3 regions of the Pseudomonas sp. SA195 genome follow, and region 3 is predicted to be linked to each of the others. Evidence: predicted binding sites of a transcription regulator. Region 3 holds the regulator's gene; each other region holds the start of a gene.
What was found. Region 3 encodes sigma-54, which starts transcription at its own class of promoters, with help from an activator protein. Its sites were predicted from a motif close to ANTGGCATNNANNTTGCTNT; they were not measured.
Positions count from the first base shown of each region.

Region 1 (8,040 bases), 1.6 Mb from region 3:
CGGTGCGCGCGTGGCTTTCCAGGATTGGCAGCAGCGTGGCGAGAACTGCGAAGAGCTGGTCGCGCAGTTGCGCTGGATTCTGGACCCCTCGAAGGACGGTATTACCGACCCCGTCCTTAATGTCTACGCGCCGCAGCGCCCCGACTGAATCGATTACCGGGCGAGCAGCACCACGACGACCGCCGCCAGGATGAAGGAAACGCTTTTCCAGAACAGCACCGGATTGCGCTCTATGAGCGGCGGCCTGGCCTTGGCCAGGAACGCCGGGCTGGGCTGGCGCAGTTCGAAGATGAATTCGGAAAGCGCCTCGTAGCGCTTGTACGGATCGGGGTGCAGCGCCTTGCGTAGCACATCGTCGATCCAGGCGGGCACCTCGCGGTCATGCTCGCGCACCGGCTGATAGCGCAGCTTGTTCTGCGCCGCACGCGTGCGGGCGCGGGCGACCTGCGTGCCGTAGGGCAGGGCGCCGGTGAGCATCTGGTAGGTGATGACCGCAAGCGAGAACAGGTCCGAGCGCGGTGTTCCGGCCTCGCCGAGAAAATATTCCGGTGCCATGTACTGGGCGGTGCCGAGCAGGTCGCTGCGTTCGAGCGGGGTGCTGATTTCCATCAGCCCGGCCACGCGGGTGGCGCCGAAGTCGATGATCTTCGCCGTACCGGTGGCGTCGATCATGACATTGGCCGGGCGCAGGTCCTGATGCAGCATCTCCAGCCGGTGGAAGGCGCGCAGCCCCTTGGCAATCTGCTCGACGATGCCGCGCACGGTCTCCAGGTCCGGCCGGGGGTGGTCGATCATCCACTGCGCGAGCGTTTGGCCTTCGATGTATTCACCGACGCTGTATAGATAGCTGCGCTTGCGTGTCGGCAGGCAGGGCTTGGCCACGTGAGGGCTGTCGATGCGCCGCGCGACCCATTCTTCGGTGAGGAAACGCTCAAGGTAGGGGGCGTCCCGCTGCAGGTCGATCGAAGGCGTCTTGAGGATAACGGGCGTCTGGCTGCTGTTGTCGATGGCGAGGTAGACGTGGCTGCGGCTGCTGGCGTGCACCTCGCGCACGATGGTGTAGTCGTCGAACGCCGCTCGCGGCTCGAGGATAGGCGGAAAGGGCAGCTCCGTGAGTTGCTGGTAGAGCTCGTCGGCTGCCTGCATGGGTAGCGCATCGATGCGCAGAATCTGCACGGTGAGGTTGTCGTCGCTGCCCTGCTCGAGCGCCTGGGCGACGATGGTGCGGGCAGCGGCGTCCAGGTCATCGGCATGGCTGGTGATTGCGGCGATCATCGCGGCGGAACTGATGAACTCGTAGACGCCATCGGTAGCGAGAATGAACAGGTCGCCCGATTCGACCCGCTCGGCGCGGTAATCCAGATCCAGTTGCGGGTGGATGCCCAGCGCCCGACTCAGGTAGCTCTGGTCTTCCGAAACCCACAAACGATGGTCGTGGGTCAGCTGCTCCAAGGCGGTGCCCTGCACGCGATAGATCCGCGAGTCGCCGGCGTGGAAGAGGTGCGCGGTGTTCGATTTGATAACCAGGGCGCTGAAGGTGCAGACGTAACCGCGATCGGGGTTGAAGCGCTCCGGCCCGTGCTGACCCTGCGCGTGTAGCCAGGAATTGGCGGCCATCAACACCCGCTGCGCGGAGGTCTTCACTGACCAGGCATCGGAAGTGCAGTAGTAATCGGCGAGAAAGCCGGTCACTGCCGACTCGCTGGCGATGTGGCTGACGGCGCTGCTGCTGATGCCGTCGGCCAGCGCGAGAGCGATGCCCTTGCTACTCAGCTGCGGCTCGCGCGGAATAAAGGCGCCGTGGAAGTCCTGGTTGGTTGCCTTGCGACCTTTATCGGTGTGCTGGCCTACCGAGACCGTCAGTGGGGTAGTCATGGGGGGAGATCGTTGAACTCTTGGGCGCTGGCAGCAAGGCGATCGCAAGAAAGCTCGCTGCTACAAGCGCTGCACCGGTAGGTTTGCAACCGCAGGATGACGTGGAGGGAGACAGCTTGCTGGCGATCATTCGTCATGACCACCAGCAAGCGTCCAGCAGACCTTACGACAGTTTCAGCGCACCAGGGCCCGCTTGGCGCCAGTCCGCACGTGCGTGGTGTAGAGCGTCAGGCCGGTGAAGGCCAGGCCACCGACCAGGTTACCGAGCGCGGTCGGGATTTCGTTCCAGATCATATAATCCATGATCGAGAAATTGCCGCCCATGATCATCGCGGAGGGGAACAGAAACATGTTCACCACCGAGTGCTCGAAGCCCATGAAGAAGAACAGCATGATCGGCATCCACATGGCGATGACTTTGCCACTGACGGTGGTGGAGATCATTGCGCCGACCACACCCATCGACACCATCCAGTTGCACAGCATTCCGCGCAGGAAGATCGTCAGCCAGCCGGCCAGGCCGAACTCGGCGTAGCCCAGCGTGCGTGCTTCGCCGACGTGGGAAATCTTCTCGCCGACCGGGCCCGGTTCGGTGGAAAAGCCCATGGTGAAGACGAACGCCATCATGAAGGCGACCGTCAGCGCGCCGCCGAAGTTGCCGAGAAACACTAGCCCCCAGTTGCGCAGCACGCCGTTGACGGTCACGCCTGGGCGACGGTCCAGAAGTGCCAGTGGGGTCAAAACGAACACGCCGGTAAGCAGATCGAACCCCATCAGGTAAAGCATGACGAAGCCGACTGGGAAGAGCATGGCGCCAACCAGTGGCGAGCCTGTCTGTACGGTGATGGTCACCGCGAATACCGCTGCCAGGGCCAGGATGGCGCCGGCCATGAAGGCGCGGATCAGCGTGTCGCGGGTGGACATGAAGATCTTGGATTCACCCGCGTCGACCATCTTGGTCACGAATTCCGAAGGAACGATGTAGGACATAGGTCAGTTCTCAATTGTGTTGGCAAAGCAGGTCGTTCCTGCCGTTGGCGTATCGCTACTCGTTGTGCCTCGCCGCCTTCATGCCACGGCGATTTCCACCGCATCGCCGTTAAGGCGCACCGGCCAGACTTGCAATTGCTGTTCCGGGTATTCCAGACAACTGCCATCAGCCAGCCGGAAGTGCTGTTTGTAGAGCGGCGAGGCGATCACGAGGTCGCCCTTGAGCTGCCCCAGAATGCCGCGCCCGATGACATTCGCGCCCGATTTCGGGTCCTTGTTGGCGATGGCGAAGACCTGCTCGCCGGTCTCCGTTTCGGGCAGGTGGAACAGCGCCACTTGTTGCCCGTCCAGCCAGGCGACTACGCCTGAATTGGCGACCAGGTCGCGGCGGCTGCACAGCGCGCGCCAGCTGACGGCTTCACTCGGTTGCATGCGTACGGCGTTGGGCTGGCTCATCAGAGCACCTCCTCGGTGACGGGAATCAGGTGGAGTTCAGACGCGTGCACCGGCCGACGCTGGCCGCGTTCCTTGACGAAGTGGATGTCCGGATCGCCGCGCCGGTCATTGACGAAGGTGCGGAAGCGCTTGAGCTTTTCCGGATCCTTGATGGCGTTGGCCCACTCGCATTCGTAGCGGTCGACCACCAGCTGCATCTGGGCTTCCAGTTCGGCGGCGAGGTTCAGGCTGTCGTCGATGATCACTTCCTTGAGGTAGTCGAGACCGCCTTCGAGTGATTCGCGCCAGACCGAGGTGCGCTGCAGCTTGTCTGCGGTGCGGATGTAGAACATCAGGAAGCGGTCGATGTAGCGGATCAGGCTTTCATCGTCGAGATCAGTGGCGAACAGCTCGGCGTGGCGCGGGCGCATGCCGCCGTTGCCGGCCACATATAGGTTCCAGCCGTTTTCGGTGGCGATCACGCCGATGTCCTTACTCTGCGCCTCGGCGCATTCGCGGGTGCAACCCGAGACACCGAACTTGATCTTGTGTGGCGAGCGCAGGCCCTTGTAGCGGTCCTCCAGACGCAGCGCCATGCCGACACTGTCTTGCACGCCGTAGCGGCACCAGGTGCTGCCAACGCAGGACTTCACCGTGCGCAGCGACTTGCCGTAGGCATGACCGGTTTCGAAGCCAGCCTCGATCAGCTCGCCCCAGATGTCCGGCAGTTCGTGCAGCTGGGCGCCAAACAGGTCGATGCGCTGGCCGCCGGTGATCTTGGTGTAGAGGTCGTATTTCTTGGCGACGGCACCGAGCGCGATCAGCTTGTCCGGGGTGATTTCACCGCCGGCGATGCGCGGCACCACCGAGTAGGTGCCGTTCTTCTGCATGTTCGCCATGAAGGTGTCGTTGGTGTCCTGCAGCGGGATCAGCCCCGGATCGGTGATCGGCTGGTTCCAGCAGGAGGCGAGGATCGATCCCACGGCCGGCTTGCAGATATCGCAGCCGGTGTGGCCGCGGCCATGTTTGGCGAGCAGTTCTTCAAAACTGATGATCCCTTCGACGCGAACGATTCCGTACAGCTCCTGACGGGTGTGGGCGAAGTGCTCGCAGAGGCTTTTATCCACTTCGACGCCGCGTGCGGTCAGCTCATGCTCGAACACCTGCTTGAGCAGCGCGCTGCAACCGCCGCAGCCAGTACCGGCCTTGGTCGCGGCCTTCAGCTCGCCCAGATCGGTGATGCCGGCGTCGACCTGGCAGCACACCGCACCCTTGGTGACGTTGTGGCAGGAGCAAATGGTCGCGGTGTCGGGAAGGGCGTCCGCGCCCAGCGTGGGTGCGCCGTCGGACAGCGGCAGGATCAGGCTGGACGGGTCGGCCGGCAGTTTGATGCCGTTCTGCGCGTATTGCAGCAGGGTGTCGTAGTAGCTGTTGTCGCCGATCAGCACGGCACCGATGACGCGCTTGCCGTCTTCGGAAAGCACCAAACGCCGGTAGCTGGCATTGGCTTCGTCGATAAAACGGTAGCTCTTGGCGCCGGGCGTGGCGGCATGGGCATCGCCGATGGAGCCGACATCGACGCCGAGCAATTTGAGCTTGGTGGACATGTCGGCTCCGCTGAACGGCTGGTGCGGTTCGCCGCAGAGCAGGGCGGCGAGGTTGCGCGCCATGGTGTAACCGGGCGCAACCAGGCCGAAGACCATGCCATTCCAGGACGCACATTCGCCGATGGCGAAGATCGAGGGATCGCTGGTGCGGTAGTCGCCGTTGATTACCACGCCGCCGCGCGGCGCGATCTCCAGCCCGGCGCTGCGGCCCAGGGCATCCTGCGGGCGGATGCCGGCGGAAAAGACGATCAGGTCGGTTTCCAGATACTCACTTCTACCATCAGGGCCATCCTGGAAGTTCATCCGGTAGGCGTATTCCTCGCCGACGATGATTTCCTGCGTGGCGCGCGACAGGTGAACGCCGACGCCCAGCGCCTCGATGCGGGCCTTGAGTGCCTTGCCACCTTCTTCATCGAGCTGCACCGGCATCAGGCGCGGAGCGAATTCGACCACATGGGCTTCGAGGCCAAGGGACTTGAGCGCGTTGGCCGCTTCCAGGCCGAGCAGGCCGCCACCGACCACCACGCCGCGCTTGGCATTGCTGGCCGCGGCGCGGATGGCGTCGAGGTCATCGAGGGTGCGGTAGACCAGGCGCGAATTGCCTTCAGCGCCCGGGATTGGCGGTACGAAGGGGTAGGAGCCGGTCGCTAGGATCAGTTTGTCGTAGGGCTGGCGGCCCTCGGTGGTGACCACTTCCTTGCGCTCGCGGTCGATCTCCAGCACCTGCACGCCGAGGTGAATGTGCACGCCGTTGGCGGCGTAGTACTCGGCTTCGCACAGGGCGAGGGAGTCTGCATCGCGACCACCGAAGTACTCGGACAGATGGACGCGGTCATAGGCGCGCTGGCGCTCTTCGCCGTACACATGGATCTGGTACTGGCCTAGCGCGCCGCGTTCGACCAGCTGCTCGACGCAGTGGTGGCCTACCATCCCATTGCCGATGACGACCAGCGTTTCACTCTTGAGCGGTGTGACGATTGCGTTCATGACCGGTTCCTCCGTCGAAGCCGCGGTGCGGCGTCGTCGTACAAAATCAAAAAGGCGCCTGGAGCTGTCGGGCAGCTCCAGGCGCCTTTGCCTGGTATTCGTAGGTTGTGGAGGTGACTGTTCGAGCCTCGTTGCCCGTTGCACCTGTCCCGCGCCGTTCAAGGCAGATGGTCTTCGCTGACCGCGGGTGCGCTGCCAAATCAGTTGGCAGGCGTTACAGCTGACAGTGCAGGTTGCATGCCAGACGATCGCAGGCAGGGCAGCAGGGCTCGCAAAACCAATATCCGCAAGGCTTCAAGGGCCATTGCGTAATGTGAAGGCGACGCGCTTGCCCTGGCCCACCTTTGCGCGGCCCTGACCTATAAAGGTGCGATGCCCTGGCTTGATCACTTTTTTGGGGCGTGCGGGCGAGAACTTTGCCGCGCGCCTTCGGTCGGTAATCCACCTGGCCGGCCCGTTCGCCGAGCGCGCGTCGAGCTGACGTCTGGAGGACCCGTGAACACCATCATCGAACAACCCGTGCTGCTGGGCATGATGCGCCTGACGCAATACCCCGAGCTGTCGCAACCGGAGGCGCTGCTTGCATTCATCGAACGCTGCGTCGAGGCCGGCGTCAGCGGCTTCGACCATGCTGACATCTATGGGGGTGGCGAATGCGAGGCGCAGTTCGGTGCCGCCTTGCGCTTGAAACCCGAACTCCGGCGGCAGATCCAGCTGATCGGCAAGGCCGACATCGTGCCGGCTGAGCAGGACCGCTCTCGGTGGTCGGTCAAGCACTACAACACCGAGGCTGGCTACCTGACGGCGGCGGTGGAGGGCTCATTGAGGCGCCTGGGCGTCGACAGGCTGGACGGATTCCTGCTGCACCGCCCCGATCCGTTGCTGCGCGTCGATGAGGTCGCCCGCGCATTGGATGATCTGGTTGCCAGCGGCAAAGTCGCCTGGCTCGGTGTATCCAATGCGGAGTTGCTGCAGTGCCAGGTGCTGGCTCGCGAACTGCCGATCCGCTGCAACCAGATCGAGCTGTCTCTACAAGCGCAAGCGTCTGTTTGGGATGGCCGCCTGCATGGCCTGCAGAGCGAAGGCATCCAGGTGCTGGCGTGGTCACCGATGGCAGCAGGCCGCTTTGCCGCGCCGTTGCAACGGGCTCTCGATACGGTAGCGTTGGATTTGGGCGCGACGCCCAACCAGGTCGCCCTGGCCTGGTTGCGCTGCCTGCCGGGGCGCCCAGTTCCAATTCTTGGCAGCCTGCGTTGGGAGCGGATCGAGGAAGCGGTGCAGGGTGCTTCGCTGCAATTGGATCGGCCGACCTGGTACTACCTGGCCGAAGCGGCGCGCGGGCATGCCGTCGCCTGATCAATAGCGTGTCGAGTAATTGGCGACGCGGCTCGGGTTCGCCATCTGCTTGACACAGTGGCGGCATAAGGTGTGCCGGACGCCGCGACTCCCCGCGGCCCCCGCTCATGGAGAAAGTCCGATGCGTATCCCGAAGCCGTTGGTCCTGGCACTCGCCGCCGCGATGTCCACGCCCGTGATGGCCGCCACTAACACCTTGGTCGGCTGGGCCATGATGCCTGCCGACACCTTTTCCGACGGCCCGACATCCGGCCAGATGGCCTCCGGCAATCCCTATGGCACCTTCACGCCGCCCTACGATGGGCGCCAGCCGGTGCAGGGCTTTTCCGCGATCCTGCCGGGCGCGGATGAAAACAACTTCATCGTCATGACTGACAACGGCTTCGGCACCCAGGACAACTCGGCAGATACGCTGCTGCGCCTGTACAGCGTACGGCCCGATTTCCGTACTGCCAGCGGCGGCAGCGGTAAGGTAAGCGCCAGCGACTACCGCAGCGGGACGCTGCTGGCCCGCTTCATCGCGCCGTCACGCCTGGGCCTGAACGACATCAACCAGAAGCTGGGCCTGCCGATCCAGGCCGACTACCGCTTCTATTACAACGACGGCTCCAAGCCCTCCGTCGACGGCGATATCGCGTTCGGCCGGCTGCTGACCGGAGCCGACCTGGATGTCGAGTCCGTGCGGCGCGACAAACACTGCGCAATGTGGTTTGGCGACGAGTTCGGGCCGTACCTGATCAAAACCGATGCCTCCGGAACGGTACAGCGCAGTGCGATTTCGCTTCCTGGC
Region 1 covers NZ_CP096392.1:2,580,936-2,588,975, reverse strand. The annotation lists gene M1D78_RS11865 (hypothetical protein) at 1-148, shown strand, start outside; gene M1D78_RS11860 (protein kinase domain-containing protein) at 154-1,875, opposite strand; gene M1D78_RS11855 (formate/nitrite transporter family protein) at 2,050-2,865, opposite strand; gene nirD (nitrite reductase small subunit NirD) at 2,944-3,321, opposite strand; gene nirB (nitrite reductase large subunit NirB) at 3,321-5,894, opposite strand; gene M1D78_RS11840 (aldo/keto reductase) at 6,426-7,250, shown strand; gene M1D78_RS11835 (esterase-like activity of phytase family protein) at 7,372-8,040, shown strand, end outside.
Region 1: a site for sigma-54 is predicted at 6,120-6,139, ahead of nirB (nitrite reductase large subunit NirB). Genes of this name have one in related genera too.

Region 2 (8,040 bases), 830 kb from region 3:
GCCGAAGAGATTGAAAACCTCATCCTCGGCCATCCGGCGGTGACCAACGTCGCCTGCGTCGCCATGCCGGACCCGGTGCTGGGCGAGAAGATGTGCGCGTTCGTCATTCTCAAGCCCGGTCGCAGCCTGGCGCTATTGGAGCTGGTGGAATTCCTCCAGGCTGAGGAAATCGCCCGTTTCAAACTGCCCGAGCGCCTGGAAGTGGTCGACAGCTTTCCGCTTTCGACCTTCGGCAAAGTCTCGAAGAAGGACCTGGTCGAGCGGGTCACCGCCAAGCTGCAGGAGGAAGCGGCGTGAGTACCTTCATCGAGTACGCGCAGCAAGGTGCCGTGGTCACGCTGACCATGCAAGCGCCAGAGCAGCACAACGCACTGACGAGCCAGGCGCAGTTCGAGGCGTTCGGCGAGGTGTGCGACCGCATCAACCGGGACGCTGACGTCAAGGTGGTGGTCCTTACCGGCGCTGGCAAATCCTTCTGTGCCGGCGGCAATGTCAAGGACATGAAGGCGCGCGCCGGCCTGTTCGCGGGCGATCCCTATCGCCTGCGTCAGGGCTATCGCCACGGCATTCAGCAGATACCGCTGGCGGTGTACCGGCTGGAGGTGCCGACCATTGCTGCAATCAACGGCCCTGCCATCGGCGCCGGTTGCGACCTGGCGCTGATGTGCGACATGCGCATCGCTTCGACCCGCGCGCGGTTTGCCGAAAGCTTCGTCAAGCTTGGGATCATCCCCGGCGACGGCGGCGCCTGGCTGCTGCCACGGGCACTGGACAACCTGTCGCGCGCCTATGAACTGGCCTTCACCGGGGATGCGATCGATGCGGCGACGGCCCTGGACTACGGGCTGGTCTCGCAGGTCGTCGAGCCGGACGCGCTGATGCAGACGGCGCAAGCGCTGGCCGAACGCATCGCTGCCAACCCCGGACACGCCTTGCGCCTGACCAAGACGCTGCTGCGCGAAAGTCAGCATCAACGCCTTGAGCCGATCCTCGAACTGTCCGCGGCCTACCAGGCCCTTTCCCATCACACCGAGGACCACAGGGCGATCATGCAGTCGCTTTGATGCCAGGAGAAATGCCGAAATGAACGAAGCCTGCATCGTTTCCTATGCGCGAACGCCCATCGCAAAAGCCTACCGGGGGGCGTTCAACATCACGCCCATGCCCAGTCTCGCCGCGCCGGTATTCCAGGCCGCACTGGCGCGAGCCGGGCTGGTTGGGGAAAGCATAGAAGAGGTCATCATGGGCTGCGGACGCCCTGAAGGCACCCAAGGCAAGAACGTCGCCCGCATCGCGCTGCTGCGGGCCGGTCTGCCAGACAGCGTTGCGGCCGTGACGGTCAGCCGACATTGCGGCTCAGGGCTGCAAGCCATCGCAGCGGCAGCGCAGCGGATCATTGTCGATGGCACACCGACGATGCTCGCCGCCGGTGGCGAGTCGATCAGCCTGGTGCAGAACGAACACACCAATGAATTCCATGGCCGCGATCCATGGCTGCTGGAGCATCGCCCCGACGCCTATATCAGCATGCTGGAAACGGCCGAAGTCGTGGCGCAGCGTTATGGCATCAGCCGCGCCGACCAGGACGACTACGCACTGAGCAGCCAGCGGCGCACCGCACAGGCACAGCGCGACGGCTTGTTCGACGACGAAATCGTGCCGATCGAGACGGTCAAGCAGGTCTTGGACAAATCCCAGTACGAATGCCGGCAGGAATCCATACGACTGGACCGAGACGAATGCAACCGCCCCGACACCCGCGCGGAGCAATTGCGTGGGTTGAAGCCGGTGCTCGACGGGGACGGCCGCACCGTCACGGCCGGCAACGCGTCCCAGCTAAGCGATGGCGTGGCCGCGTGCGTGTTGATGAGCCGCGAGGAGGCGGATCGTCATGGTCGCAAGCCACTCGGGTTCTTCCGCGGTTTGGCCAGTGCTGGCTGCGCACCGGATGAAATGGGCATAGGCCCCGTTCTCGCCGTCCCTCGGCTGCTGGCCAGGCATGGGCTTTCGGTGCGCGACATCGACCTGTGGGAGCTCAACGAAGCCTTCGCCTCGCAAGTGCTCCATTGCCAGCGCCAGCTCGGCATCCCGCTGGACCGGCTCAACGTAAACGGCGGCGCCATCGCGCTGGGCCATCCCTACGGCATGTCGGGGGCGCGGCTGGTCGGGCATGCACTGCTCGAAGGGCGCCGTCGTGGTGCGCGCCTGGTGGTGGTCACCATGTGCGTCGGTGGCGGCCAGGGCCTGGCCGGGCTGTTCGAGGTCTGCCATGACTAGCTGATCGCCGCCCGACGCCTCCCGGTTGAACAACAAAAACAAAAAAGGAAACCATGATGAAAAAGCACCTCTCAGCGCCCCGTCGCGGCGCCACTTTCGCGTTGCTGGCGCTTCCATTGATAGCGCCACTCGCCGGCGCCTCCGAAACCAACGGCAGCCCGTACCCGGTTGGCGTGGACACCAATCTCAGCGGCCTGATGCTGCCCGAAGGGCTCAACACCCTGCTCTATTACTCGCACTATTCGGCGGACAAGATCACCGATGGCAACGGCGACGAGCGCGCCGCCGTGGCGCGCTACAAGATCGAGGCGGACGTGGTCGCAGCCCGATTCAGCTATGTCTGGCCGGGTGTGCGCTGGCTCGGCGCGAATGTCGAGACGCGCCTGGTGCTGGTCGTGCCGACGCTGGACCTCACGCTGGATGTAAATCGTCCAGGCGGTTTGCCACCGCTGGACCGTGGCGGCTCGACAACCAATCTGGGCGACACGACATTCGCGCCCGTGCTGCTCGGCTGGCACAGCCCGACGCTGCACCAGATTGCCGGCGTCGAGAGCTTCCTGCCCACCGGCGAATACGATGCCGACGAACCAGTCAACGCGGGGCGTAATCAGTTTCAGGTAGCGCCTTTCTACGGCGTCACCTGGTTTCCGAACAAGCACTGGGAAGCCAGCGCCAAGGTTCGCTACGCATTCAACTCGACCAACACCGATACCGACTACCGCTCCGGTGACGAGCTGACACTTGAGTTCAGCGGCGGCTACCGCCTGACCGACAATCTCTCGATGGGCCTCAATGGCTACTGGTTCAACCAGACCACCGACGATGAGATCGACGGGCAAGCACTCGCCGATGGCGGCAATCGCGGCAATGTCAAGGCGCTCGGCCCATACGTCTCCTACCGCTTCGCGCCGAACTTCGCACTGGTGGCCAAGATGCAGAAGGAATTCGATGCGGAGAATCGGCCGGAAGGCACCCGCCTCTGGCTGCAGGCGCGGCTGCCTTTCTAGGCCATGCGGCGGATGCGCATGCCTCCGCCATATCCGCAGGTGGTCCCGTTGTGCAGCTCGCAGGCATCATGGCCGTACACCAAACAGACACGACAAGGAGTACAAATGCTCAGCTTCAGCCGCGACCTGATCATCGAATGGGGCGATTGCGACCCGGCGGGTATCGTCTTTTATCCGCGCTATTTCGCCATGTTCAACGCATCGACTGATCTCATGGTCGCTAATTCCGGTTTGGATGTCGGCACCTTGTTCGAGCGCCATGGCGCGGTTGGCTGGCCGATGGTCGATAGCCAGGCCATCTTCAAACTGCCCGCACGTTTCGGCGAACAGGTGCGCATCGTCAGCCGCGTGACCGAGGTTAACGAGTCGAGCTTCGCGATCCGCCACGAACTGTTCAAACACGACGACCGCCTGGCCGTGACCGGTATCGACAAGCGGGTCTGGGCGGTCAAGCACCCGGATCGCCTTGGCGAGCTGAAAAGCGCCGCGATTCCAGCGGAGCTGCGGGACACGCTGCTGGCTGAATGACGCGTAATGAAAGCGTTGCCTCAGCGAACCAAAACGGCGCCAACGGGTTATACGGCGGCCGATAGTGAACCGATAACGTGCAGCGCCTCCGCTAAGATGGCGATCGTCATTCCGAAACGACTCGACTAGCCATCCTATCTCTCTGATTTTTAAACCGGTTCTCTTCAAACCGCATCCAGCCAAACGACTTTGGCAAGCCCCTTGCAATCACCTCGGCACAACGTCTTCGGGTCGCCAACGGCGGTGATCGGGACGAATTGACAAAGGCGTCGACGGTGCTCGCTCTGCTCATGCGGAGGGTGCGTCCGCGACGCCTTTTTTCGTTTCGCGATTGAGGGATAAATCATGCGCAAGACCCGCCGTACGCTGCTGAAAACGCTAGCGGCCTCCGCCCTGCTACCGCTATTGCCATTAACGGCATGGGCTGCCGAGCCGGAAAAGGAAGAACTCAAACTCGGCTTCATCAAGCTCACCGACATGGCGCCGCTCGCCATCGCCTACGAAAAGGGCTTCTTCGAGGACGAAGGGCTCTACGTCACGCTCGAAGCCCAGGCCAACTGGAAGGTATTGCTGGACCGTGTCATCGACGGCGAGCTGGACGGGGCGCACATGCTCTCCGGCCAGCCGATCGGTGCCACCATCGGCTTCGGCACCAAAGCCGAGATCATCACCGCATTCACCATGGACCTAAACGGCAACGCCATCACCCTGTCCAACGCCGTCTGGGAACAAATGAAGCCCCAGGTGCCGATGGCCGATGGCAAGCCCGTGCACCCGATCAAGGCCGACGCGCTCAAGCCGGTCATCGAACAGTTCCAGGCCAGCGGCAAGCCGTTCAATCTGGGAATGGTGTTCCCCGTCTCGACTCACAACTACGAGCTGCGCTACTGGCTCGCAGCCGGTGGCATCCATCCGGGCTATTACGCGCCCGCCAAGGGCGACATCAGCGGCCAGATCGACGCCCAGGCATTGCTCTCGGTCACCCCGCCGCCGCAGATGCCTTCGACCATGGAAGCCGGCACCATCCATGGCTACAGCGTCGGCGAGCCCTGGAACCAGCAGGCCGTGTTCAAGGGCATCGGCGTGCCGGTCGTGGCGGACTACGCGATCCGCAAGAACATGTCGGAAAAGGTCTTTGGCGTTTCCAAGGCCTGGGCCGAAGCGAACCCGGAGACCCACAAGCGGCTGGTCAAGGCGCTGATCCGCGCTGGCAAGTGGCTCGATGAAGACAACAACGCCAACCGCCGGGAAGCCGTGGAGATCCTCTCGCGTCCGGAATACGTCGGCGCCGATGCCAAGGTCATCGCCAACTCGATGACCGGCACCTTCGAGTTCGAAAAGGGCGATAAGCGCGAAGTGCCGGATTTCAACGTGTTCTTCCGTTACCACGCGACCTACCCCTACTACTCCGACGCCATCTGGTACCTGACCCAGATGCGCCGCTGGGGCCAGATCGCCGAGGCCAAGCCGGACAGCTGGTACCTGGACACCGCCAAGCGCGTCTACCGCCCGGACATCTACCGCCAGGCGGCCGACGAGCTGATCGCCGACGGCCTGCTCAGCGCCGAAGACGTGCCGTCCGCCGATGAAGACGGCATTCGCGCGCCGCTGGCCGACACCATCGACGGCATCACCTACGACGGCCATACGCCTAACGCCTACCTCGACCAGTTCGCGATCGGCCTGAAAGGCGATACCACGCTCTGATCCCGCGCATGGGAGGCGCAGGCCTCCCGATCCAGGAGGACACATCGATGAGCAACCCAGCCGTCGTGCAAAACATCAAAGAGACCTTGGAGGCTGGCCGTCAGGCGCGGCTCAAGCGCTGGCTGCCGCAAGTGATCATGCCGCTGGTGGGCGTCCTTGCCTTCCTGCTGTTCTGGCAGTTGGTGGCATCGAACATTCAGACCAGCCTCGGCCAGTTTCCCGGGCCGAGCCAGGTCGCCGAGCAGTTCACCGGGCTGGCCGATGCGCACATCCAGTCGCGGGAAAAGGCCGCCGCCTTCTACCAGCGCCAGGAAGAACGCAACGCCGCGACGCTGGCGAAGAACCCCGATGCCACCGTCAAGATTCGCCCTTACACCGGCAAGCCGACCTTCTTCGAGCAGATCTTCACCAGCCTGTACACCGTGATGGCCGGCTTCGCCCTCGCCTCGCTGATCGCCGTGCCGCTGGGCATCGTCTGCGGCCTGAGCAAGCCGGTGTACAACGCCATCAACCCCTTGATCCAGGTGTTCAAGCCGGTCTCACCACTCGCCTGGCTGCCGCTGGTCACCATGGTGGTCAGCGCCGTCTATGTCAGCGAGGACCCACTATTCGCCAAGTCCTTCGTCACCTCGGCGCTGACCGTGGCGCTGTGCTGCCTGTGGCCGACGGTGATCAACACCACGGTCGGCGTGGCGAACCTGGACAAGGACCTGACCAACGTCAGCCGCGTGCTGCGCCTGTCGCCCCTCAGCCACGTGCGCCGCATCGTCCTGCCCGCCGCCATTCCGATGATCTTCACCGGGCTGCGCCTGTCGCTGGCGACCGGCTGGATGGTCCTGATTGCCGCGGAAATGCTGGCGCAGAACCCCGGTCTCGGGAAATTCATCTGGGACGAGTTCCAGAACGGCAGCTCCAACTCGCTCGGCCGGATCATGGTCGCGGTGATCGTCATCGGCCTGATCGGCTTCGCCCTGGACCGCATCATGCTGATGCTCCAGCGCCGCGTGAGCTGGGACAAGAACGCAGACCTGCGCTGAGGAAATCACATGAACAACGCCCATCTCGAACTCACCGGCGTCGGTATCAGCTTTCCCACCGACAAGGGGCTCTACTGCGCGCTGCAGAACGTCAACCTGCGCATCGCCAAGGGCGAGTTCGTCTCGCTGATCGGCCATTCCGGCTGCGGCAAGTCGACCGTCCTCAACATCGTCGCCGGACTGTATCAGGCCACCACCGGCGGCGTGATCCTCGACGGCCGCGAGGTCAACGAACCCGGTCCGGAGCGCGCCGTGGTGTTCCAGAACCACAGCCTGCTGCCCTGGCTCAGCTGCTACGAAAACGTCGAACTGGCGGTACGGGAAGTCTTCCGGGGCCAGAAGAGCAAACGGGAAATGCGCGACTGGATCGAGCACAACCTCGAGCTGGTGCACATGACCCACGCCCGCGACAAACGCCCCAGCGAGATCTCCGGCGGGATGAAACAGCGCATCGGCATCGCCCGTGCACTGGCCATGCAACCCAAGGTGTTGCTGATGGACGAGCCCTTCGGTGCCCTCGATGCGCTGACCCGCGCGCATCTGCAGGACTCGCTGATGGAGATCCACGCCGACCTCGGCAACACGGTGATCATGATCACCCACGATGTCGACGAAGCCGTGCTGCTCTCGGACCGCATCGTGATGATGACCAACGGGCCCTCCGCCACTATCGGCGAGATCCTCCAGGTTGACCTGCCGCGCCCGCGGGATCGTATGGCGCTGGCCCATGACGCCGGCTATCACGCCTTCCGCGCCCAGGTGTTGGAATTTCTCTACCAGCGCCAGCAGCGGCCAGCTGCGTGACCGGATCGAGGTGACACGACGTGGACGGTGCCCTTAGCCCCCAAAAACGACAACGCCAGGGCGACAACCTGCTGTGCGACCGGCTTGCAGGCGTGCAGCAGCAGCGCGCCCAGGCCGCTCAGCTGCACAGCCTCACCCTCTACCTCACTCGTCTCAGCCGTAAGGAAGCCTGACCATGGAAGTTTCCATCGCCCTGACCCTGGCCGCCTGCCTGGTGTTGCTTGGCAACCACCTCAGTCGCGTCGCCGCCGATCGGCATCGCAAGCGGATCAGCGCCAAGGACCTCCACGCCCTGCAAATGGTGCTCGAGGTGCTGCAGTTCGTGCAGAAGCACCGCGGCCTGGGCGGCCAGCGTGACGCGGCGGCCGTCGCCCAGCGGCTGGACGTCGCCAACCGCATCGACCGGCTCTGGCAGGGCTGGCAAGGCGAGGAGAACCGCCCCGCCATGCGCGCGCTGTGGCGTGAGATACGCCAGAACCCGACCGAATTCGAGCCGCACTGCATTCTGATCGAGCAAATGCTCGAAAGCATCCACGTGCTCGAGTTGCGTCTGGCGTACCAGGGCAACCCGCAAGTGACCGGCCTGTGCGACGCCTGCCGTGCACTGGAAGACCTCGGCCAGCTGCGCGGCCTGGCGGTGCGCGCCGCCAACTTCGAAACCTGCCCGCTGGAGATGCAGG
Region 2 covers NZ_CP096392.1:1,768,087-1,776,126, reverse strand. The annotation lists gene M1D78_RS08265 ((2,3-dihydroxybenzoyl)adenylate synthase) at 1-297, shown strand, start outside; gene M1D78_RS08260 (crotonase/enoyl-CoA hydratase family protein) at 294-1,064, shown strand; gene M1D78_RS08255 (acetyl-CoA C-acyltransferase) at 1,084-2,277, shown strand; gene M1D78_RS08250 (SphA family protein) at 2,334-3,284, shown strand; gene M1D78_RS08245 (acyl-CoA thioesterase) at 3,390-3,812, shown strand; gene M1D78_RS08240 (CmpA/NrtA family ABC transporter substrate-binding protein) at 4,158-5,519, shown strand; gene M1D78_RS08235 (ABC transporter permease) at 5,567-6,556, shown strand; gene M1D78_RS08230 (ABC transporter ATP-binding protein) at 6,566-7,360, shown strand; gene M1D78_RS08225 (hypothetical protein) at 7,381-7,533, shown strand; gene M1D78_RS08220 (hypothetical protein) at 7,536-8,040, shown strand, end outside.
Region 2: a site for sigma-54 is predicted at 4,001-4,020, ahead of M1D78_RS08240 (CmpA/NrtA family ABC transporter substrate-binding protein). Genes of this name have one in related genera too.

Region 3 (8,040 bases):
TCGCCTGCCTGCCGTCCTGTTGCTGATCGCCCTATCGTTGGGCGCCATCGGCTACTGGAATATCCGCCCCGAGAGTTTCATGGAGACGCCAGCCGCCGTTACAGCGCCGGAGTCTCCCATCGATTTCTACGTGATCAACTCGCGCACCGTGCAATACCAGCCCGACGGCAAGCGCAACTACGAACTGGTCGCCGAGAAGGTCGAGCACGTCAAGGCTAGCGACGTCAGCCTGCTTACCCGGCCGGACCTCAAGTCCTACCGCGGCACCGACCTGCCCTGGCACGTCACCAGCGAGCGCGGCGAAGTCGGGCCGCAGGGCGAGGAAGTCGAGCTGATCGACAACGTGCGTATCGAGCGAACCGATGCCAAAGGCCGCCCCACCATCGTGACCAGCAGCCGGATGACCGTGCTGCCGGAGAAGGATTATGCCGAGACCCGGCAACCCGTTAGAATCGTCGCCGCGAACGGCGTGACCACCGCCACGGGCATGAAAGCGTACATGAACGAAGGCAGGATGCTCCTGCTATCCAACGTAAGAGGCCAGCATGAGCTGCGTTAAGACTCTCCCCTTCTTGCTCGGTCTGAGCATTCTTCTGCTCGGTGCCAATGCCCATGCGCTGCCCGAGGATCGCAACCAGCCGATCCGCGTCCAGGCCGACACGGCTGAACTGGATGATCGCCAAGGCGTCGCGGTGTACCGCGGCGATGTGGTCATCACCCAAGGCACCATGAAGATAACTGGCGACACCGTTACCATCACCCAGAACGCAAACGGTGACGTGGAGGTCTTCACGTCCATCGGCAAGCCGGCCTATTACGAGCAGAAGCCCGCCGTCGACAAGGAGATCGTCAAGGCGTACGGCCTGACCATCCAGTATTTCGCGGCAAACGAGCGCATCGTGCTCATCGACCAAGCCAAAGTGGTCCAGGAAGGCAATACCTTCGAAGGCGAGAAAATCGTTTACGACACCCAGCGCCAAATCGTGAACGCCGGGCGCGCCACCAATGCGGATGTCACGACCCCGCGCCCACGGGTCGATATGGTCATCCAGCCGCGCAAGCGCGACCAGCCGGCAACGGAGCAGAGCGAGTAATGGCAACCCTCAAGGCCCAGCACCTCGCTAAGAGCTACAAGAGCCGCCAGGTCGTTCGTGATGTCAGCCTGTCCATCGAAAGCGGCCAGATCGTTGGCTTGCTAGGCCCGAACGGCGCGGGCAAGACGACCTGTTTCTACATGATCGTTGGCCTGGTCAGGGCCGACCAGGGACGAGTCCTCATCGACGATAACGACGTGACGCACCTGCCAATGCACGGCCGGGCACGCGCTGGCATTGGGTATCTGCCGCAGGAGGCCTCGATCTTTCGCAAGCTCTCGGTCGCCGACAACATCATGGCCATCCTCGAGACCCGCAAAGACCTCGATCGCAGTGGGCGCCAACAGGCGCTGGAAGGGCTGCTGCAGGAGTTTCACATCAGCCATATCCGCGACAGCCTGGGCATGAGTCTGTCGGGCGGGGAGCGACGCCGGGTCGAGATCGCACGTGCGCTGGCCACCGCGCCCAAGTTCATCCTGCTCGATGAGCCGTTTGCCGGCGTCGACCCCATATCGGTCGGCGATATCAAGCAGATCATCCATCACCTGAAGGCCAAGGGTATCGGCGTGCTCATCACCGACCACAACGTGCGCGAGACGCTGGATATCTGCGAGACAGCCTATATCGTCAACGATGGCCAGCTGATCGCTGAAGGCGACGCGCAAACCATCCTGGCCAACCAACTCGTCAAGGAAGTGTACTTGGGCCACGAATTCAGGCTCTGACCGGCTTTTTTTTCAGGAGACGTCGCGCCCAAGGGCTAGGCAAAGGCTTCGCCAGCAGGCATATAATTTGCTTCCTCTGGCGCCCAAGCCGCCAACAGTCGGAACAGGCGCGGTTGCGCCGGCAAACAAGGTTCGAAGTCCTCTGCCATGAAACCATCGCTAGTCCTGAAGATGGGCCAGCAGCTGACGATGACACCGCAGCTGCAACAGGCCATACGGTTGCTCCAGTTATCCACGCTCGATCTCCAGCAGGAGATTCAGGAAGCGCTGGATTCCAACCCCATGCTGGAACGCGAAGAGGATGGGGATGATTTCGAGGGCTCGGACGTAATGGCCGAGTCGATCGAGACCCAGACGGACAATGCTTCGACGCCCGAACCGAACGGCGCGGACAGCCGTTATGAAGAAACCGTCAGCACCGCCGAACACGCCGATGAAGGCGATTGGGGCGACCGCATCCCTGACGAATTGCCCGTCGACACCGCTTGGGAAGACATCTACCAGACCAGCGCCAGCAACCTGCCGAGCAGCGATGACGACGACTGGGACTTCACCACCCGCACGTCCGCTGGTGAGAGCTTGCAGAGCCACCTGCTCTGGCAGTTGAACCTTGCGCCCATGAGCGACACCGACCGGCTCATTGCCGCCACCCTGATCGACTGCATCAACCCGCAGGGCTACCTCGAGGAAACGCTCGAAGAAGTCCTGGAGTCGTTCGATCCAGAACTGGAAATCGAGCTCGACGAAATCGAAGTGGTGCTGCGCCGCATCCAGCAGTTCGAGCCCGCCGGGATTGGCGCCCGGGACCTGCGCGAATGCCTGCTTCTGCAGCTGCGCCAGCTGCCTGAGCGCACGCCCTGGCTGACCGAGGCAGTACGCCTGGTGAGCGATCACCTGGATATCCTTGGCAACCGCGACTACGCGCTGCTCATGCGCCGCATGAAGCTCAAGGAGGACGAGCTACGCCAGGTCGTCGACTTGATCCAGACGCTTAATCCGCGCCCCGGTTCGCAGATCGAGGCGAGCGAACCCGAGTACGTCGTGCCGGACGTCATCGTACGCAAGCACAACGACCGCTGGCTGGTCGAACTCAATCAGGAAGCGATGCCTCGTCTGCGAGTCAACGCGCAGTATGCCGGCTTCGTCAAACGCGCCGACTCCAGCGCCGACAACACCTTCATGCGCAACCAGTTGCAAGAGGCGCGCTGGTTCATCAAGAGCCTGCTCAGCCGCAACGAGACGCTGATGAAGGTTGCCACGCAGATTGTCGAACACCAGCGCGGCTTCCTCGACCATGGCGACGAGGCGATGAAGCCGCTGGTCCTGCATGACATCGCCGAAGCGGTGGGCATGCACGAGTCGACGATTTCCCGCGTGACCACTCAGAAATTCATGCATACCCCACGCGGCATCTACGAGCTCAAGTACTTTTTCTCCAGCCACGTCAGCACCGCGGAAGGCGGCGAATGCTCGTCCACCGCGATCCGCGCGATCATCAAGAAGCTGGTCGCCGCGGAAAACCCGAAAAAGCCGTTGAGCGACAGTAAGATCGCTGGTTTACTGGAAGAGCAGGGCATCCAGGTAGCACGCCGTACCGTCGCAAAATACCGTGAGTCACTGGGTATCGCGCCGTCCAGCGAGCGCAAGCGGTTACTGTAGATACCGGGTGATCCGGCCGAATCTCTTACGCTGGCGAACCTCTGGTCCGCCAATCCGCACGTGGCAAAAGGAGATGCAGTATGCAAGTCACTATCACTGGCCTTCACCTTGAAGTTACCGAGCCCCTGCGTGACTACCTCGAGGAAAAGTTCGAACGGCTGGAACGGCATTTCGACCGCATCATCAACGTTCAAGTGATCCTTCAGGTCGAGAAGCTCAAGCAGAAGGCCGAAGCCACCCTTCATGTCGCCGGACGCGAAGTTGTTGCCAACGCCGAGCACGAAGACATGTACGCCGCCATTGACCTGCTTGCCGACAAGCTCGACCGCCAGCTCATCAAGCACAAAGAAAAACAGCTCGACCACAGCCAGGGTGCCCTAGCCCGCTAGCCCATCATGATCCGACTCGAAAATATCCTGACCCCCGCACGTTCCTTGGTGAACGTGCCGGGCGGCAGCAAGAAACGCGTCCTGGAGCAAATCGCCAAGGTGATTGCCCGGGATCTCCCCGACCTCGACCCGCAAGCCATCTTCGAAAGCTTCGTCGCCCGCGAGAAGCTCGGCTCCACCGGATTCGGCAACGGCATCGCCATCCCGCACTGTCGCATGACCGGCTGCACCTCGCCCTTAAGCGCGGTGCTGCACCTGGGCGCACCGGTGGATTTCGATGCGATCGACGGCGCACCGGTTGACCTGCTGTTCGTCCTGCTCGTACCCGAAGCAGCGACAGATGAACACTTGGAGCTACTGCGCCAGATCGCCAGCATGCTTGACCGCGACGACGTCCGCGAGCGCCTGCGCAGCGCCTCGACGTCCGAATCGCTCTACCAGACGGTGGTTGACATCCAGAGCGGCCAATAACGCCGGAGCTGCGCATGCAGGCCAGCGAGAAGTGAGGAACGAGACGTGCCCAAGACCTGCCACCGCTCGCGACACCGACGCCGTTCGGCCCAGGCCGTGCACCAAAGACCCCGCCGGAAGAACGCGCCATGCGCCTGATCATCGTCAGTGGCCGCTCCGGCTCCGGCAAAAGCACGGCGCTCGACGTGCTCGAAGACAACGGTTTCTACTGCATCGATAATCTGCCGGCGGGGCTGCTTCCCGAACTGGCAGAGCGCGCCTTCCTGCACACGGAATTACTGCAACCCCAGGTCGCCGTCTCCATTGACGCTCGCAATCTGCCGAGCCAGCTCAAGCGCTTTCCCGAGCTGCTCGTCGAGGCAAGAGCCCGACACATCCAGTGCGACGTGCTCTACCTGGACGCAGCTGATGAAACGTTGCTCAAACGCTTTTCTGAAACACGCCGCCGTCATCCGTTGACCACCGAGCGACGCTCGCTGGCCGAGGCCATTCGCGACGAAGAAAAGCTGCTCGCCCCGATCATCGACCATGCCGATCTCAAGATCGACACGACGCACCTGAATCTCTACCAGCTGCGCGACACGCTGAAACTGCGCCTACTGAACAAACCTGAGCCGGGGACCGCATTTCTTTTCGAATCCTTTGGATTCAAGCGCGGCATGCCCGTCGATGCCGACGTCGTGTTCGATGTTCGCTGCCTGCCAAATCCTTATTGGAAGGCCGAGCTGCGCGACTATTCCGGACTCGACCAACCCGTGATCGACTACCTCGCGCAGCAGGCCGACGTGGAGGAGATGTTTCAGGATATCCATGCTTATCTCAGCAAATGGCTGCCCCGCTTCGCTGCCAGCAATCGCGCCTATGTCACGGTCGCGATCGGCTGCACCGGCGGGCATCACCGCTCGGTGTATCTGGCTGAGCGACTGTGTCAGGCGCTGCGCGAGCCTCTGAAAAACGTCCAGGTCCGCCATCGCGACCTGGTCTAGGAAGAACCATGCCAGTCTGCGATATCACCATCGTCAACAAACTCGGGCTACATGCCCGGGCCGCCGCCAAGTTCGTCGGGGTCGCCAACCAATTCCCCTGCGACATCCGTATCGGCCGCTGCCCCGACACCGTGGTCGACGGCAAGAGCATCATGGCTGTGATGATGCTGGCGGCGAGCAAGGGCACCACGCTGCACATGCGCACCGAGGGCGACCAGGAACACGAGGCGATGGACGCACTGGTCGCGCTGATCGAAGACTACTTCGAGGAAGGCGAATAGCAGCACCGGAGCTCGTAGCCAGACCGTGGCGTTGCTGCGGCTTGGTCAACGTCCAATTGCCGCTGCACGCCAGAGCATGCAGGGTTTGCCCTCTGGCGTGTCACGCCACCCAAATCGCTTGGTTCGATTAGCTTCCCGCGACCTTCATCCGTTCGATCAGCACCGAACCTGTGTGGATACTGCTTCGGGTTTCGATGTCACGACCCACGGCGACGATCTGCCGGAACATGTCGCGCAAATTGCCGGCGATGGTGACTTCCTGCACTGGGAATTGAATCTCGCCGTTCTCGACCCAGTAGCCACCCGCGCCGCGGGAGTAGTCGCCCGTCACCAGATTCAAACCCTGCCCCATCAGCTCTGTCACTAGCAGGCCGCGGCCCATACGCCGAATCAGTGCTGCCTGATCATCATCGCCGTGAGTCACGAACAGATTGTGCACCCCTCCCGCATTCGCCGTGCTGGGCAGGCCCAGCTTGCGACCCGAATAGGTGCTGAGGACATAGAAAACAAGCTGGCCCTTGTCCACGAACGGCTTGGCATAGGTCGCCAAGCCGTCGCCGTCGTAGCCCGCACTCGCCAGCCCGCGCAACAGATGCGGCCGCTCGTCGAGGCTCAGCCACTCGGGGAACAACGTCTGGCCCAATGCATCCTCCAGATAGGAGGCCTTGCGATAGAGGTTGCCGCCGGAAATAGCGGACAGGAAATGGCCAAACAGCCCGGTCGCCAGCTCCGCAGAGAACAGCACGGGCACATCGCAGGTCGGCACCGGTCGCGCGCCCAGACGCCGCACGGCACGCTCCGCCGCCCGCCGGCCGATGGAGTCAGCCGAGGCCAGCTCGCTGGCGACGCGATTGACGTCATAGTGATAGTCACGCTGCATTTGCCCGTCGGCCTCGGCGATCATCACGCAGCTGAGGCTATGGCGGCTGCTGCAATAGCCGCCGACGAAGCCATTGCTGTTGCCATAGCCGCGGATGCTGCGATGCGTACTCAAGCTGGTGCCGTCGGCGTTATGGATGCGTGGGTCCGTGGCGAACGCTGCAGCCTCGCAAGTGAGCGCCAGCTCGACGGCCTCGTCTGGCGCGATCTGCCAGGGGTGATAGAGGTCCAGGTCCGGCAGGTCGCGGGCCATGCGCTCGGCGTCGGCAAGGCCTGCAAAGCTGTCTTCGGAGGCGTGCCGGGCGATCGCCAGGGCGGCCGAAACGGTCTCCCGAATGGCTGCCTCGCCGCTGCCAGTGGTGCTGGCCGAGCCCTTGCGCTGGCCCAGGTACAGGGTGATGCCGAAGCCCTGGTCACGGTTGAACTCGACGGTCTCGACCTCGCGCTGGCGAACGGTCGTCGACAAGCCCTGCTCCATCGATACCGAGACCTCACACGCCGTGGCGCCCTGCGCCCGAGCCTCATCGAGGATGCGCTGAACCCGCTCGCGCAACGCCGGCAGTGCCTCCGGGCCAATCCCCTCAACGTCTGTCATAACACACTCCAAAACCCTGATACATGGATGTCGCAGCCGCCGCGACCCGCCTGCCACGGGCGGCTGGGGCTGCTGTTATCATGGCGGCATTTCCCATTGGATGCGCCCCATGTCTGATATTTCCGACCTCGACGATTTCGAGGAAAAAAGCAAAAGCCAGGTCAAGCGCGAGATGCACGCGCTGCAGGAGTTGGGTGAGCGCCTGACCGCGCTCAAACCGGATGTGCTTGACCGCCTGCCGTTGACGGATGCGCTGCGCAAGGCGCTCGACGATGCGCCGAAGCACAAGGCCCATATCGCGCGCAAACGTCACCTGCAGTACATCGGCAAGCTCATGCGTGACCAGGACGTCGACGCCATCATGGCGCTGGTCGACCAGCTCGACGCCTCGACCCGGCAGTACAACGAGCGTTTCCATGCCCTGGAGCGCTGGCGCGACCGTTTGATCGCCGGCAATGATGAAACGCTCGAGGCGTTCGTCGCGGAGTACCCCGAAACCGACCGCCAGCATCTGCGCGGGCTGGTGCGTCATGCCCAGCACGAGGCCGCTCGCAACAAACCGCCAGCGGCGAGCCGAAAAATATTCAAGTACATACGCGGGCTGGACGAAACGCAGCGCGGGTTGCGCTAAGCCTGACGCACGGCGCGGCAACAAAACCACGCGCCGGCGGCCGTCAGGCGCCCGTACCCCCTACGGTAATTCCGTCGATCTTGAGCGTCGGCTGGCCGACGCCAACCGGCACCGACTGGCCGTCCTTGCCACAAGTCCCGACCCCGCTGTCCAGGGCCAGGTCGTTGCCGACCATCGATACCTTGTTCATCACATCCGGGCCGTTGCCAATCAACGTGGCGCCTTTGACCGGCGCTGTGATCCGCCCATCCTCAATGAGGTAGGCCTCGCTCGTCGAAAATACGAACTTGCCACTGGTGATGTCCACCTGCCCGCCGCCGAGGTTGGCGC
Region 3 covers NZ_CP096392.1:939,615-947,654, reverse strand. The annotation lists gene lptC (LPS export ABC transporter periplasmic protein LptC) at 1-559, shown strand, start outside; gene lptA (lipopolysaccharide transport periplasmic protein LptA) at 546-1,094, shown strand; gene lptB (LPS export ABC transporter ATP-binding protein) at 1,094-1,819, shown strand; gene M1D78_RS04280 (RNA polymerase factor sigma-54) at 1,967-3,478, shown strand; gene hpf (ribosome hibernation-promoting factor, HPF/YfiA family) at 3,559-3,867, shown strand; gene ptsN (PTS IIA-like nitrogen regulatory protein PtsN) at 3,874-4,338, shown strand; gene rapZ (RNase adapter RapZ) at 4,467-5,324, shown strand; gene M1D78_RS04260 (HPr family phosphocarrier protein) at 5,333-5,605, shown strand; gene pmbA (metalloprotease PmbA) at 5,733-7,079, opposite strand; gene yjgA (ribosome biogenesis factor YjgA) at 7,189-7,710, shown strand; gene tldD (metalloprotease TldD) at 7,754-8,040, opposite strand, start outside.